DNA from 3 places in the Syntrophomonas curvata genome. Region 2 is predicted to be linked to each of the others. Evidence: riboswitches for the same ligand, from Rfam matches in the RefSeq annotation. Region 2 holds a riboswitch; each other region holds the start of a gene.
What was found. A riboswitch is a leader RNA that binds a small molecule or an ion and turns the genes downstream of it on or off. The one in region 2 is predicted to bind cyclic di-AMP.

Region 1: linked by a shared signal. The riboswitch ahead of ACU70B_RS14885 (ABC transporter substrate-binding protein) and the one ahead of eam (glutamate 2,3-aminomutase) in region 2 are both predicted to bind cyclic di-AMP.
Region 3: linked by a shared signal. The riboswitch ahead of ACU70B_RS05555 (quaternary amine ABC transporter ATP-binding protein) and the one ahead of eam (glutamate 2,3-aminomutase) in region 2 are both predicted to bind cyclic di-AMP.

Annotation. Positions count from the first base shown of each region.
Region 1 covers NZ_CM129641.1:3,192,055-3,197,466, reverse strand. Annotated here, with positions in the region: gene ACU70B_RS14900 (HD domain-containing protein) at 1-621, opposite strand, end outside; gene ACU70B_RS14895 (ABC transporter permease) at 779-1,630, opposite strand; gene ACU70B_RS14890 (betaine/proline/choline family ABC transporter ATP-binding protein) at 1,635-2,546, opposite strand; gene ACU70B_RS14885 (ABC transporter substrate-binding protein) at 2,549-3,613, opposite strand; cyclic di-AMP (ydaO/yuaA leader) riboswitch at 3,757-3,896, opposite strand; gene ACU70B_RS14880 (TVP38/TMEM64 family protein) at 4,128-4,736, opposite strand; gene ACU70B_RS14875 (CvpA family protein) at 5,036-5,412, shown strand, end outside.
Region 2 covers NZ_CM129641.1:1,459,371-1,464,782, forward strand. Annotated here, with positions in the region: gene guaB (IMP dehydrogenase) at 1-1,430, shown strand, start outside; gene ACU70B_RS06540 (MgtC/SapB family protein) at 1,430-1,819, shown strand; cyclic di-AMP (ydaO/yuaA leader) riboswitch at 1,913-2,047, shown strand; gene eam (glutamate 2,3-aminomutase) at 2,111-3,367, shown strand; gene ACU70B_RS06550 (small, acid-soluble spore protein, alpha/beta type) at 3,648-3,824, opposite strand; gene ACU70B_RS06555 (radical SAM protein) at 3,986-4,864, shown strand; gene ACU70B_RS06560 (DUF47 domain-containing protein) at 5,030-5,412, shown strand, end outside.
Region 3 covers NZ_CM129641.1:1,251,271-1,256,682, forward strand. Annotated here, with positions in the region: gene speB (agmatinase) at 1-814, shown strand, start outside; gene rbr (rubrerythrin) at 854-1,393, opposite strand; gene ACU70B_RS05545 (hypothetical protein) at 1,441-1,869, opposite strand; gene ACU70B_RS05550 (hypothetical protein) at 2,036-2,224, shown strand; cyclic di-AMP (ydaO/yuaA leader) riboswitch at 2,399-2,532, shown strand; gene ACU70B_RS05555 (quaternary amine ABC transporter ATP-binding protein) at 2,824-4,020, shown strand; gene ACU70B_RS05560 (ABC transporter permease) at 4,013-4,873, shown strand; gene ACU70B_RS05565 (glycine betaine ABC transporter substrate-binding protein) at 4,870-5,412, shown strand, end outside.

The sequences.
Region 1 (5,412 bases), 1.5 Mb from region 2:
GCAGATGGCGGTATTGATGTCAGTAGTCCAGGATGATGCCCGGGCTGCCGGGCTGTTTACCCCGTGCCCCCGGTAAACGTCTACGTAGCCCTGCTCATCAGTTGGCAAGGTTAACTCCTGATTTCTGCAGGCCTGAATCTGATGGATGAGCTCAGGACTGAAATCCTCCAGTTTAAGCCGCAAACGGGAAAAGATATACCAGAAGAGGCGGTATTTCTGTTCCTCCGGGATTGTGGGGAAAAGCTGCAGATATACCTCCAGGGCTATTCTTTTATCAATCAGGGCGAACAGGGAGATAAAGTCCCCTTTTTGCAGGCAGGCCTGCAGACGGGAGGTTTCAAAATCAATAGCCCGGGCTATGTCCATGGCCTCCAGGGTTGGGGCATTGAATGCCGGGATGTCTATAAGCACCAAATCACGGTAGTAGACGAACCAGGAAAAGGGGGCAAATTTATTAAAGTAAAAATCAGCGATGTCTGTACCCTGACTGGTCAGGAAATCCCTGCTTTCCTCGTAGCGGAATCTTTTGGGGCGAAAGGGCATCTGGGCTATTTCGCTCACCGGACGCAGGGCTACACTGAATAAAAGCAGCGGGTTTAACAACAGTTCGCTAATGTTCACCGGAAGCACTCCTATTATAATGTTGGTTCAAGACGGCTAAATCAACTGCAGTAGAAGGGACTAACAGAACCATACGGTTATTATACAATATATGTAATTGTTGTGAAAAACTCTTTACCCCCGATATAGCCATCAAGACTCTAACAGCGATACGACACTAATTGCGGGGACTTTCCCATTTGCTCACTGCACTCTGGCTTAAACGGTCAATTATTATGGCCAGCACTACTATGGCCCAGCCAGCTTCAAATCCCCGACCTACATCAACGCGGTTAACCGCTAAAAGAACTTCTTCGCCCAATCCGCCGGCGGCTACCATACTGCAGATAACTACCATGGACAAGGCCATCATGGTAGTCTGGTTAACTCCCGCCAGTATTGATGGCATGGCCAGGGGAAAACGCACTTCCCGCATCAACTGCCAGGGGGTAGCCCCAAACGCTATGGCAGCCTCCTGGATGGTCGCGGAGACCTGTCTGATTCCCAGGTTGGTAAGCCGCTGCACCGGGGGAATAGCATAAATGAAAGTAGCCACAATAGCGGGCACCTTACCCAGGTCAAAAAACATCATGGCGGGAATCAAATAGACCATACTGGGCATAGTCTGCATGGCATCCAGTACCGGAGTAAAAATGGCGTTAATCCGGTCGGAAATGCCCATGGCTATACCCAGGGGAACCCCTATAGCCAGGGATAGCAGTACTGATACCATTACTATGGAAAGGGTTTCCATGGCAATGGACCAGAGACCGAACATACCAATAGTAAACATTAGCAGCCCTGGTAGTAAGGTCTTTATAACATTATGGGTTAAGCGCCAGGCCAGCAGGGTGACAATAATAATCCACACCCACCAGGGAACACCCAGCAGGAGTGCTTCAACATTAATGAGCAGACTCCGCATACTGCTGGCAAAAGCATCAAATGCCGGGCTGAAGGTACGATAAAGCCAATCAATAAAGTCATTAACATAAGGTCCAACATGAAAATTAAATTGTGGGGGAAACAAGTTTTCACCTCCCGGAACCGACCGCCTTTTTTGCCTTTACCCCGATAGCAGGTATCGTGTTTACAGGGCTTTTTTTGTCGGTGCTTTCTCTTATCAAAGATATTTTCTGTTCGTTCTGTACGAAGCGCTGTACATATTCATCAGCTGGATTCATTACAATATCGCGGGGGCGGCCTTCCTGAACGAACGTCCCCTCTTTCATCACTGCCATGCGGTCGCCCAGGCGCAGGGCTTCATTAAGGTCATGGGTGACAAAAACCATAGTTTTATGCAGCTCTTTTTGTAAGCGCAGGAGTTCATCCTGCATTTCCCTTCTTATCAAGGGGTCCAGACCGCTAAAAGGTTCGTCCAGTAAGAGCAAATCGGCATCTTGTACCAGGGCCCGGGCAATTCCTACTCTTTGTTGCATACCCCCGGAAAGCTGGGCGGGGTAATGATTTTCCCAATCCCGCAGCCCTACTTTTTCGAGAGCCTGCCGGGCTCGAGTTTCTCTTTCCCGTCGCTCCATTCCCCGTAGCTTGAGTCCAAAGGCAGCGTTTTCCAGTACCGTTCGGTGCGGTAGAAGCCCGTAATGCTGAAAAACCATGGCCACCCGGGTGCGGCGAAATTCCGTCAGATGTTGCCGGTCCATGGCCGTTACATCCTGCCCTTCAACCAATATCTGCCCGTAATCAGGTTCAATCAGGCGCAGAAGACAGCGAATCAAGGTGGACTTACCGCTGCCGGAAAGCCCCATGACAACATAAACTTCACCTTCTGGCAGCCTGAAAGAGACATCACGGACAGCTACTACCTGGCCTTCCGCCTCCGTGTCACCTGAACCGGATAAATAATCCTCCATATTAAAGGGACTGTCATTATCCCCAAAAACTTTCCAGAGATGCTTTACTTCCATCAGATAACCACTGCTTTCCATAATTAATTCACCTCTTTTAGCGCTTCGGCGACTTTTTGGGCTGCATCCTGCGGAATCCATGATTTCCATACCTCGGGATATTGCTTTAAGAAGTAAATAGCAGCAGCCTCAGCATTGCCGTTATTATCATTCATATAAGCCGTGATATCATTATTCTGCTGCAAAGAGGTAGAGTAGTTTGTCAGAAAAGCTACTATTTCAGGTGATTTATTTTCCAGCTTGCTGTTAATGCCGATAAGAACTTCAGCGTTAGGAAAGGCGCAACCACGATTACTGTCCCAGGTAGCCTGATCGAACTCTGGTTCCTGCAGCAGAGTCATGTCCAGCTTACCCATCACCCAGGTAGGTTCCCAGTAGTATCCCAGCCAGGGTTTGCCTTTTTCGTAGGCTGATACCATGGAGGTAGCCAGAGCAGTGTCAGAGCCGGTGCTGAAGACATTAAAGGCTGTATCCAGACCGTAAACTTTCATTTTTTCCTGGTTATAATCAGTTACGGCCCATCCCGGGGGGCTGTTATGAAAGCGGCCTTTATTAGGGACTTCAGGGTCTTTGAACAATTCCCGGTACCGGGGCAAATCACTTACCGATTTGAGGTCAGGGGCAGCCGGTTCAATGCCGCGTTTAGGGTCACCCTTGATCATATAGGTAGGGACATACCATCCCTGGGGAGCATCGGGATAATTTATACCCAGGTTTTTAACCGTGCCGTCGGCCAGTACCTTGTCCCATGCTTCCGGGAAGTTGTCGGCCCAAACCTCCATATAAATATCGATACTGCCTTTGCTCAAGCCCTGCAACAGAGGCAGGGAATCGCCAAACAGGTACTCACAGGGGGGATAATCATAGCCATGTTCAATTATAAAGCCTGCTATGCGATTATGGACTTGTACGCTATCCCAGGTAACGTCGGCCAACACCAACACCGGTTTATCCGAGTCGGCATTATTGCCTCCGGTAGACGTACTGCCTCCCCCACACCCGGCTCCAAGCAGGGTGAACAGAAGGACAGCAACCAATGACCAGCTTGCTGGCCGGAACCGTTGCAGGTAATATTTAATTGTGCTCATCAATGAAACCTCCTCACCGGCAGGACACTTTGCGGTGAAGCATGAAGGGAACCATAAATAGTTAAATGCCTTAAATGCATTTAAGCAATAAGGTTAATAGACGATTACAATTGGTTATTTTGCTTGGTTTTCCGATGGATAAAACCAAAGACCCGTATCGCCTGCGAGGTTAGCTGTCGGACTCGGATCCGGGTTGACCCTATTCCGCCCCTGCCCCGGACAGAAATTCGCCCCCCAAAAAGATGGTTCCCCCGCGTCTTCAAGACTTCGGCGCCTACCCAAAAATTTATACTTGTACAATACCTTATATGTAATTGAAGCGACTGTCAATATTGGCATTTGCTTCTAATGCATAGTAATATGCACTATATTGCGATTAGAGGGAATTAGGGAGGGGATAGTAAGAATTACTGTCCGAACAGCAGGCGATTATGTTGGGGGCTTAATCTATTCGTACAAAACCCTTGGCAGGGAAGCGTATTTTTATATTAACCGATAGCATACATTGATAATTTCAGGAGGATGAGCGTGTGGGCAGGTGGAGGCGGCTCTTCTTGCGCATGTAGCGCCCGACTCCAGCCAGAACCAGGATGGCCGCCAGTATACCCAGAGTCAATTTAATATCACGGGTCTGGAAGAGGCAAATGCCCAGACCGGTATAGAGAACCGCAGATGGTATTTTGCCAATAGCCGAAGAAAAGAAAAAATTCCAGAAGGAAACGCCTCCCAGGGCAGCAGCTACATTTATGATAGGCGTAGGTACCACCGGGATAATGCGGGCAACAACTATGGTCCAGAAAGCCATTTCCGCATCCATTTTTTTTAGGTCATAACCCAGGCGGCTTTTTATTTTGTTTTGGGCCCAGTCTCCGGCGATCAGTTTACAAATCCAATAGGCCAGGCAAGCCCCCGTCAGGGCCCCGAGCCAGGATAATATAAAGCCCATTTTAAAACCGAACAGCAACCCTCCGGCAACGGCCAGGACTATGTAAGGGAATACAGGCAGGGCAGCCTGTATCGTAAATAGCAAAAAAGCCACTAATGGAGCCAGCATGCCGAAAGCCCGAATATAATTTATTACCATGGCTACGCTTAAATCACTGACACTCTGAAAAAAATCCATTTCTATCCCCCTATTTAAGGCTAAGATTATCATAATAACCGTGAGATAATTTGGACCGTAACCTATTATTATCTACGGAGATAACCGGTATAAATTTCAGGAGAAGATAATTCTTCAGGTTAGATTATAGGTATCCCAATACTTTCAAAATAGCAAGCCGGCAGCCTTTTGTCAAGAACGGGGCGGTGTTTCCGACCTGGCGCTGAAAAAATTCACCTTACCATGGAACGGGCAAGCAATATGCCGCTTAATGCGCAGCTATGCTATAATATGGATAATCTAAAATCGTGGGGGACGATATGCAGCTTAATGTACTTGATTACCTTATTATAGCTGTGTTGCTGTTAAGTGCCCTGGCTGGCTTAAGGAAAGGCCTTTTTAATGTAGTAGGCGGCCTTGCGGGAGTATTAATAGGGCTGCTGGCCGCTATTGCCTTCCACCGGGAACTGACCCAATATCTCGAGAAGACTTTAGGTGTTAATACTCTATTGGTCGGGTTTTTACGAGAAAAGCTTCCCTTACCTGTTCTTGACCCCGGTCTGATAAAAGTATTGGGCTATGCTCCTCAATGGGCAGATCCGGCATCATATCTGGCGACGACACTTTTTACCGCCTTGTCATTCCTGCTGATTCTTCTGCTGGGGAGCAAGCTTGTACAGGCAATCTGCCAATTGCT
Region 2 (5,412 bases):
GTCTCACTTTCGATGATGTGCTTCTTCTTCCCGGGCGTTCTGAGGTAATGCCGAAGGATGTGGACGTTTCCACCAGGCTAACCAGGAATATCAGGTTGGAAGTACCCCTGATGAGCGCCGGTATGGATACTGTAACCGAAACCCGAATGGCAATTGCCGTTGCCCGTGAGGGCGGTATCGGTGTGATACACAAAAACATGTCAATTGAAGAACAGGCCCGGATGGTTGACCGGGTGAAACGGTCTGAACATGGAGTGATTACCGACCCCTTCTATTTAGCGGCCGATAACAAAATTCAGGATGCCCTGGATATCATGGAACATTATCGCATATCCGGCGTACCCATCACCGAGGGCAGAAAATTGGTGGGTATTATCACCAACCGTGATATTCGCTTTGAAACTGATTTTAACCAGCCCATCAAAAATGTAATGACCAGTGAAAGACTGGTAACCGCACCGGTAGGCACCAGCATGGATGAGGCCATGGAGATCCTGCGCAAGTATAAGATCGAAAAACTGCCTTTAGTGGATGACGATTTTAACCTTATGGGGCTAATCACTATTAAAGATATCGAAAAAACTTATAAATACCCTCATGCAGCCAAGGATTCCAGGGGACGTCTCCTGGCAGGAGCTGCGGTAGGTATTGCCCGGAATACCTATGACCGGGTGCAGGCGCTGGTTAAAGCCGGGGTTGATGTTATAGTAGTCGATACCGCCCATGGACATTCAGTAGCGGTGGTTGAAACTGTTGCCAGCATAAAGCAAGGGTTCCCCGAAGTTGAGCTTATTGCCGGCAATGTTGCTACCGGGGAGGCTACCGAGGAGCTTATCAAGGCGGGGGCCGATGCCATCAAGGTGGGAATCGGGCCCGGTTCCATCTGTACTACCAGGGTAATAGCAGGAATAGGCGTCCCCCAGATTACGGCGGTCACCGATTGCGCCGCCGTGGCCGGCCAATATGGAGTACCTATCATTGCTGACGGAGGCATTAAATATTCCGGGGATATTGCCAAGGCTATTGCCGCCGGGGCAGATGTGGTTATGCTGGGCAATCTCTTTGCGGGAACCGAAGAGAGTCCCGGAGAGGTTGTAATTCTGCAGGGGAGAAGTTATAAAGTATATCGCGGTATGGGCTCGCTGGGGGCAATGACCCAGGGGAGCAGTGACCGCTATTTTCAGGAGGATGCTCAGAAATTGGTTCCGGAAGGTATTGAAGGCCGGGTTCCCTATAAGGGTTATGTATCCGAGACCATTTTCCAGCTTATTGGAGGTCTGAAGGCGGGTATGGGCTACTGTGGGGTGAGAAATATTGAAGAAATGAAAAATAAAACCCGCTTCATCCGCATAACCAATGCCGGCCTGACCGAAAGCCATCCCCACGATATTAGTATAACCAAGGAAGCTCCTAATTACAGGGTGCTTTAATGCTGGGGAGCTTTCTCTTAAGAATAGTGCTGGCTGCTGCGGCTGGCACTATTATCGGGCTGAAAACCAGTACGGTCGCAGCCCGCATGTTTGCCATAATATGTACCGGAGCAGCGTTATTGACCATAGTCTCGACTGAGTTTTACAAAGTAATAGATTATCCCTGGTTCAGTGACCCCGGGCGGCTTTCAGCTCAGATAATAGCCGCCCTGGGGTTTTTGGGCACCGGACTAATATGGGTTTCGGAAAAAAATGAGGTTCACGGCCTTTCCGTGGCTGCCAGTATATGGTTAACCGCAATTTTAGGCATACTTATTGGGAGCGGGCTGGGACCTGCAAGCCTTATTATCGTATTTTCACTGGTAATCGCCTTTCTTCTGTTTGGATGATAAGCAAATGGAATAAACAGTAAAAAATAAGTTGCATTAGCTTAATAATTAGCATATACTCGAATAAAGGGGGTATGGATACCGACCTGTTGAAATCATATTACGCTGAATCTGTTGGGGTAAACAGAGCGGAGGAACCATTTTTTGGGGTGAATCAATGATGAATTGAAGGGCTACCCTTAAGCCCTAACCCGTCAGCTAACTTCGTAAGCGCATGTTAAGGGAGGGATAAAATGCATAAGTATTGCTTTGGCCCTCCGTCGACTATTAATGTAAGGAGGGTTTTGATTTATGAACGTGCAAAAAATTGATAACCTTACCATTTCCCTTAATCGGGCAGACGAATTGCGCTCCCGGATTCAAGACTACCTGGATGCAGAGCCGAGCCTGGAAACAGGTTTCAGGGCCCGGGAACGCAATACCAATAACAGGTCGCGCCTGCTTGAATTTTTTAATGCTTCGGAAGAGGATTGGAACAACTGGGTATGGCAAATCAAAAACCGCATTTCTGACGTCGACATTCTGTCGTGCCTTATCGATTTAAAAGATAGTGAATACCAGGAAATATTGGCTGTTTCCAAAAAATATCGCTGGGCCATATCCCCTTATTATCTAAGCCTGATTGATTTTGCCAACTATCGGCAATCGCCGATATTTAAACAGGCAATTCCCGACATCCGGGAAATCTATGACCAGTATGGCAAGCTTGACCCCATGGGGGAACTGACTACCAGCCCGGTTTCTCGCATTACCCGCCGCTATCCCGACCGGCTGATAATCAATGTCAGCAATCAATGTGCCATGTATTGCCGCCATTGCCAGCGGCGCAGGAACTTTGGGGAAAAAGATCATCATGCCGGCAAGCATCAGCTGGAAAATGCCCTGGAATATATAAGAAACAATCCGGAGATTCGCGATGTGCTGATCACCGGCGGTGATGCTCTAATGTTGTCAGACAAAAGGCTGGATTGGCTGCTGGGTGAATTGGATAGGATCGAACATGTAGAGATTAAGCGCATCGGCACCAGAACCCCGGTTACACTTCCCCAGAGGATTACCGTGGAATTATGTCAGGTGCTGGCCAAACATCAGCCGCTGTATATCAATACCCAGTTTAACAGTCCCCTGGAAGTTACTGAAGAAGCTAAAAAAGCATGTGACATGCTTATGGCTGCCGGATGTGTGCTGGGGAACCAGGCGGTATTGTTGAAATCAATTAATGACAATGCTCATATAATGAAAAAGCTCAATCAGGAACTCTTGAAAATCAGGGTTAGACCGTATTATCTGTTTCATGCCAAGCAGGTAAAGGGTACCGCTCATTTTATCACCAGCATCGAAACCGGTTTGGAGATTATGGAGCAGCTGAGAGGCTATACTTCTGGTCTGGCAGTTCCCACCTATATAGTCAATGCCCCCGGCGGTATGGGTAAGACTCCGCTTTTGCCCCAATATCTGATGTCTATGCATGACGAGCAGCTGACCATGCGTACCTGGGAACATAAGGTTATCACTTATCACAATAGGACTCTGGAAAGCAGCGATTGACAAAACCGGCAATAAGGGGTTATAACCCCTTATTGCCGGTTTGCCGCAGGTCGGCCAACAGTTTCTCCAGATTTACATTGTGGGCCCGAGCACCCTGCTCGACGGTTTCAAACCGCAAGCCCATTCAACCCAGGCATCTGATGCCGTATTTCTCGAAAACTTGTGCTGCACCAGGTATTTCCAGTACGTCCTCCAACGGGGTTTTTCCGGTTATCATAAGCAAGCCCCCCTTAGAATAAACTTTTTCGGGGGTGTTACCCCCCGAAAAGGAGCGAGTTATTTACATTTGCCGGGCCAGGCTTTTCTCTGCGATTTCAATTGCCTTGGCGACTACTCGGCCGCAGTCTCGTGAGCTTACACCGCCCCAGCCCTCGGTAGCCACAATATGGTCTACACCCAGTTCTCGGGCGATTTCATATTTGAGCTGCTCGGACATAAGTCCTCTGTTCCTCGCCATACAACAACCTCCTCACAATATTAAAAAAACTCGCATCCTGTTTTTATTTTGATGCCAATGGACAAAAAATATGGCTAGATTATAATTTATAAAAAGTAAAGTATTACACAAAATATTTTATTTTGTATAAACTATAAAGCAAATAAGGAGGTGCCAGGCTGATGAGATATGAAGGAAACATATTCCGGCCTCCCAGTGAAGCGAGGAGCTATATTCTTCAATGTACCGTAGGTTGTACCCATAATCGTTGTACTTTTTGCGGTATGTATAAGGACAAAAAATACCGGGTCAGACCATTGGAAGAAATAAAAGCCGATATTCGCATGGCTGGAAGTTATTATGGTGATCTGGAGAAGGTTTTCTTGGCCGATGGCGATGCGCTGGCCATGGATACCGCTGAACTTCTGGAAATACTGGCCGATTTGCGCAAAACCTTTGCCGGTTTGCGCCACATAGGCATTTATGCCAGCCCGGACAGTATTTTGAAAAAAGAAATTTCTGAACTTACCGCATTGAAAGCAGCAGGACTAACTATTGCCTATTTGGGAGTGGAAACCGGTGATCCGGAGCTGCTGCGGGAAATCAGAAAAGGGGTTACCTATGAAGAAATGGTGGAGGCAGGCAAGAAGATAAGGCAGGCGGGGATTCTGCTCTCGGTAACGGTATTACTGGGTTTGGCAGGGAGAACCCCACGGGCGGTGGATCATGCCATTAAAACCGCAGAGATATGCAATGAAATGAACCCGGATTATATCGGGGCTTTAACCCTTATGCTGGTGCCCCGTACTGAACTCTATCGAAAAATGGAAAGAAAAGAGTTTGAACTGCCCGAGCCCTTTGAGATTCTTGACGAAATGCGAATCATGATACAGCATATGGAGCTTGAAGGAACTGAATTCAGGAGTAATCATGCTTCCAATTATCTACCTATAAAAGGCCGCTTGCCGGATGATAAAGAAAAAATACTTAAGTTGATCAATGATATTATTGCCAAAAATGACCGGCGTTACCTGCGGCCGGATTACCTGCGGGCGCTCTGAAGCTCTTGTGCAGAGCTTATCAGGACGCCCGGGAAAGAAAGAATCAAATTTTCGGCTGCCCCTGATCATCAAACCATTAATTCTTGATATAAAAGCGGCTATGGTATATCATAAATACCTAGCAGGTTTTGTAAAATCCATGCTCAGGTTGAAGGGGGGAAGAAAATGCGGTTATTTGGGAAAAAAGATGAAGAGCTGTTTTTACTTTTCAGTGAGAGTGCCCGGGTAGTGGTCAGAGGCGGCAATATATTGCAAAATGTGGTCAATGACTACCGGGACCTGGATATCAAAATGGCCAAGCTGACTGCTATGGAACATGAGGGTGACCGCATTATTCAGGAACTGGTGCGCAGGCTGAACACCAGTTTCATACTTCCTTTTGACCGTGAGGATGCCTTTCAGCTAGTGCAAAAACTGGCCGCTACGCTTGACTATATAACCGGCATCATTGACCGGATGATACTTTATAAAACGGGTGAACCCGACCAGCGGGTCAAGGATATGGTGGAGGTTTTATGTAAGTCCCTAAGCTTGCAGGAAAAAGCCCT
Region 3 (5,412 bases), 210 kb from region 2:
CAGCAGGGACTATGAGCAGTCCGCCAAAGTTATCATAGGCATACCCATGGATGCCACCACCAGCTTCCGGCCGGGCACCAGGCTGGCACCCTACCGGGTGCGCGAAGTATCAGAAAGTGTGGAAGAGTATAGTATCTACCAGGATAAATCCCTGGAGGAGATTTGTTTTTATGATGCCGGGGATATAATCATACCCTTCGGCAATGTAGGTGAAAGCCTGCGGCGTATCGAGGAGGTAAGCCGGGGTCTGGTCAAAGATAGGAAAAAGGTGTTTGCTGTTGGCGGGGAGCATCTGGTGTCACTGCCCTTGATAAAAGCTTACCACCAGCAATATTCTGATCTGGTAGTGATACAGATGGACGCCCATGCCGATTTGCGTACTGATTACCTGGGTGAGACCCTGTCCCATGCTACGGTTATGCGCCATGTGGTGGAGGAGATAGGAGACAGGAACCTTTACCAGTTGGGTATTCGCTCCGCCACCCGGGATGAGCTCAAGTTTGCCGCATCCAGGACCAATCTGTACCTGGACAGCTTGCTGGGTGCGGTGGATGAAGTTATGGATAAGATAGGCGGCCGCCCCGTTTACCTGAGCCTCGACATCGATATTTTGGACCCGGCTTTTGCACCGGGCACCGGAACTCCGGAGGCTGGCGGCATATCAAGCCGGGAATTGCTGCAGGCCTTGCATCGTTTGGGTGAGCTTAAGGTTGTGGGTTTCGATATGGTGGAGATTTCTCCACCATATGAAAAGGGAGATAATACTTCCATACTGGGGGCCAAAATACTGCGTGAGGCCCTGCTGGCCTATTAATATATAAAAGCGTCTGCCTGATCGGGCAGACGCTTTTTCCTAGTAATTCTCGGCCATTACTTCGTAATAGCTCTGGGGGTGATCACAGGCCGGGCAGCGATCCGGGGCTTCCGTACCTTCATGTACATAACCGCAGTTACGGCACTTCCATTTGACGGGCTTATCCTTTTTGAAAACGGCGCCATCCTTGATATTTTGCAGCAGTTTTCTAAACCGTTTTTCATGTTCTTCTTCTACTTCGGCAATTTCCTTAAATATGTCGGCGATTTCATTAAAACCTTCTTCACGGGCGATTTTTTCAAATTCAGGGTACATACTGGTATGTTCTTCATTTTCACCTTCGGCTGCACTGAGAAGATTTTCGACGGTTGGAGGGACAGAACCTCCGAGCGCTAACTTAAAGAGCCGTTTGGCATGTTCTTTCTCGTTATCGGCGGTCTCGGTAAATATGGCGGCAATTTGCTTGAATCCTTCCTTGTCCGCCTGACTGGCAAAGTAAGTATACTTGTTGCGCGCCTGGGATTCACCTGAGAACGCTGTCCACAGGTTTTCTTCAGTTTTGGAACCTTTTAAGCTCATCCTGATTGCCTCCTTGCTTTATATTTATATTAATCACCCGCAGGTGATCAATAAACAGTTAACCCTTGGGGATAGACATAGATAAGGTTGCTTTGCTCCTGGCGGTTAAAGGTACATACAGACTCCAATAATTCCAGGATTTTTTCCAGTCCGTCGTCATCATTACCGTCAGGAATGATTTCAAATACCGAAGCCTTGAGCTGCATCCAATTAAGTAATTTCAACTCCTGCAGACCTTCGTCCAGAAAGGCCAGGTTCGATACAGGCATGGAAAACGGCGCTCGGGGTTTACTTTTGATATGGGCTTCCATTAATCCTATGAACGATTGCAGCTTTTCTTCTTCTGCCGGAGTTATTGCATATTGAAACAAAACGTCATACAGGTGCTGGACTACTTTGATAGATGTGACATTGGGCAGCAGCAAGTGCTCCTCCTGTCCCAGGAACTTGAGTTGGAATGCCGGGATATCCTGCATGTTTATCCACTCCTTAATGCACTATTAGTATTAAATTCTACATTATTAACAGCAAAAAAAACAGTTCTCATCTTAAAATAGTATTCACCCTGGAGCGTGGAAAAAATATTTATAGATTTATAATATACAATAAAGCTGCGGTACAAGGATTAATGGAGGTAAAGGTATGGGGTACAAGTATTATTCCCGGAGGAAAAGAGACCGGGTGCAAGGTGAAGCCGAGCGCAGGAGAATCGAACAGCAGAGATTAAGATACAACCTCCTGGGTATGCTGGTTATGGCTATAATACTGGCTTTGGCCCTGGACCTGTTCGACTTGGGGGAGAGAATAACCCGGTTCTTCACCGGCAATTGATTACAGGCATGACAGGAAAACCGGTTATATCAAGGAGAATGCCATTAATATGAGCCTTACTGCTTCTGAGGATATATCAGAACAAAATAGACTTTTTTTCGCGGTTTGAGAAAAAGGACTCTCAAGGTTATACTTAATAAATAAACAATTATATACTCCTATGGAACGGCGATTGCCATTCTCAGGCTTAATCCTGGTATTACCAGGAGCGGGGGAACCGTTTATTGGGGTGAATCCAGATCAAACTGGTAGGGTCGCCCTGGACCCGAATCCGGCAGCTAACCCCGTAAGCAGCAGAAAGGGGAGAATGGGGATATATTTACCTTCTTCAAATTATTTTCACCTCCGAAGGTTATCCCTACGATCATGAATCCTCTCGTTTTAATATGCCATATAGTGTTGCCTGCTTAAGGCTGAATGTTGGTTTTTATCAGCACCAGACCTCTATTGCCATATCTTAAAATACGATGGGAAAATCCCGGTTCGATTTTCTGCAGATGCTGTCCTGCGATTGCTTGAAGGCTTCGCTTCCGGGAATGGCCGCACACTGGTCTATTGCCTGCCTGCTGCTTGCCTAATCAGTAAAGGGGGGATTATTTGTGGAAATAATCAAGGTAGAACATCTAACCAAGATTTATGGCGCAGATGCAAACAAGGCGCTTAAACTTCTGCAACAGGGTCAGGATAATAACACGATTAAAAGAAAAACCCGCCAGGTGGTAGGAATCAGGGATGTCAGTTTTCACATTGAACCGGGGGAAAGCTTTGTGATTATGGGGCTTTCAGGCAGTGGCAAGTCGACCTTATTACGTTGCCTTAACGGTTTGATTAGTGCCACGGCCGGCAAAATCTTTATCGATGGTCATGAGCTTACGGGAATGTCCAGGCACTCGCTTGAAGAACTGCGCCGCAAGAAGATGGGTATGGTCTTTCAGCGTTTTGCACTCTTACCTCATCGTACCGTCCTCGGCAATGTTGGTTACGGCCTGGAGATACAGGGAATAGCACGGGCTGAACGCGAGCAAAGGTCACTGCAGGCCATTGAAATGGTAGGGCTTAAAGGCTGGGAGGACTCTTATCCGGCCGGCCTCAGCGGCGGTATGCAGCAACGAGTGGGGATAGCCCGGGCTCTGGCTACCGACCCGGATATTTTATTGCTGGATGAGCCTTTCAGTGCCCTGGATCCTTTGATCAGACAGGAAATGCAGGATGAATTGCTGGAGATCCAAAAAAAACTGCAGAAGACCATTGTCTTTATTACCCATGATTTGGATGAAGCCCTTAAGATAGGGGACCGGATTGCCCTGATGAAGGATGGTACAATTGTTCAGATGGGACAGCCGGAGGATATATTATTATCTCCCGCCACCGAATATGTGGCCCGTTTTGTCGAAAACGTCAACTACTCCAGGGCTTTGACCGCAGCATCGGTAATGGTGAGGGCCCGGAATGTGGTTTATCCCAAAGACGGCCCCATGACCGCTTTACACATTATGGAAAGATTCGGGATGTCGTCCTTGTTTGTTACCGACCGTGGGGGCAAGCTGCTGGGTTATGTCAATGCGGATGATGCTTCCCGGATTGCGCATCAGGGAATCAGAGAATTAGATATGATTATAAACAAGGATGGTCCCGTAGCTTTGCCTGACACTCCATTATGTGAACTGCTGGAAGTACTGGCTCGCACCAAGGTGCCGGTAGCGGTAGTTGACGAGGCCGGCAGCCTGAAAGGAGTACTGGTGAGAGGGTCAGTGATAGCCGGTCTGGCCGGGGAAAGGAGGGAAACCAGTGAGTAGCCTTATGGACAGCATTCCGCGTATACCGCTGGCGGAATGGACGGATCGCTCTATTGATTACCTGCAGGCGGAATGGGGGGAGTCAACCCAGGCGTTTGCCACCGGAATGGAAGAGTTGATCAAGGGGCTGCAGGGTTTTTTAATAAGCCTGCCTCCGGAATTGCTGATTATTGTTTTCAGCCTGTTGGCCTGGTGGCTGGTCAATAAGAAAATAGCCTTGTTTGCTTTATTGGGTTTGATGTTCATATACAATATCGGGCTATGGAAAGTATCGATGGAAACCCTGGCTCTGGTAATCGGCGCGGTAGCTCTGTGTATATCGATAGGAATTCCGCTGGGGATACTGGCGGCCAAGAATAGGACCGCCCACCGGATTATTGCTCCCGTACTGGATTTTATGCAGACTCTGCCCGCATTTGTATACCTCCTGCCTGCCATTCCCTTCTTTGGGCTGGGGGTAGTTCCGGCCGTATTGACCACTATCGTTTTCTCCATGCCTCCGGTCATAAGACTTACCGAGTTAGGTTTAAAACAGGTTCCGGAAGAACTGGAGGAATTGGGGAAGTCCTTCGGCTCAACTTTTTGGCAGATGTTGTTCAAGATAGAATTACCTCTGGCGCGAGCCAATATATTGGCGGGGATCAACCAATGCATCATGCTTTCACTGTCAATGGTGGTGGTAGCCGCCATGATCGGCGCCAAAGGACTGGGGGGTGTGGTATGGACAGCCATTCAGCAGCTTAAAATGGGAATGGGGTTTGAAGCAGGTGTAGCCATAGTCATTCTGGCGATAATACTTGACCGTATAACCCAGAACCTGGGTAAAACAACGGGGAAGGAGAAGGTAAGATGAAAAAAAGAACCGTATCTATTATCACTCTGGCAGTACTGACGGCGTTTGCCGTCGTAAGCATTGCCGGTTGTGGCAGCGGCGGCGGTAAGCAGGCCGATAAGGAAAACAAGCAGGTTAAGCTTCTCTACGTACAATGGGCCTGTGCCAGCGCCGAAACCCATGTCATGAAAGTTATCCTGGAAGACAAGATGGGTTACGATGTAGAAATAATGGATGTTACGGCTGCAGCCATGTATGAAGGCCTGGCCAATAAAAAAGGCGATGCCGTTTTTACGGCCTGGCTGCCGTTAACTCATGGTGAATACATGAAGCAGGTTAAAGACCAGGTGGAGGATTTGGGACCGAGTATGGAAGGGGCTAAAATCGGTCTGGTAGTACCGGATTATGTTGCTGTTGATTCCATTGCCGACCTGAATTCGGTAAAGGATAAATTTGACGGGAAAATAATCGGCATTGATTCCGGCGCCGGCATTATGAAGGCTACTGAAGCGGCGCTGAAAGACTATAACCTGGAGTATGAACTGGTCGAAGGCAGTGAA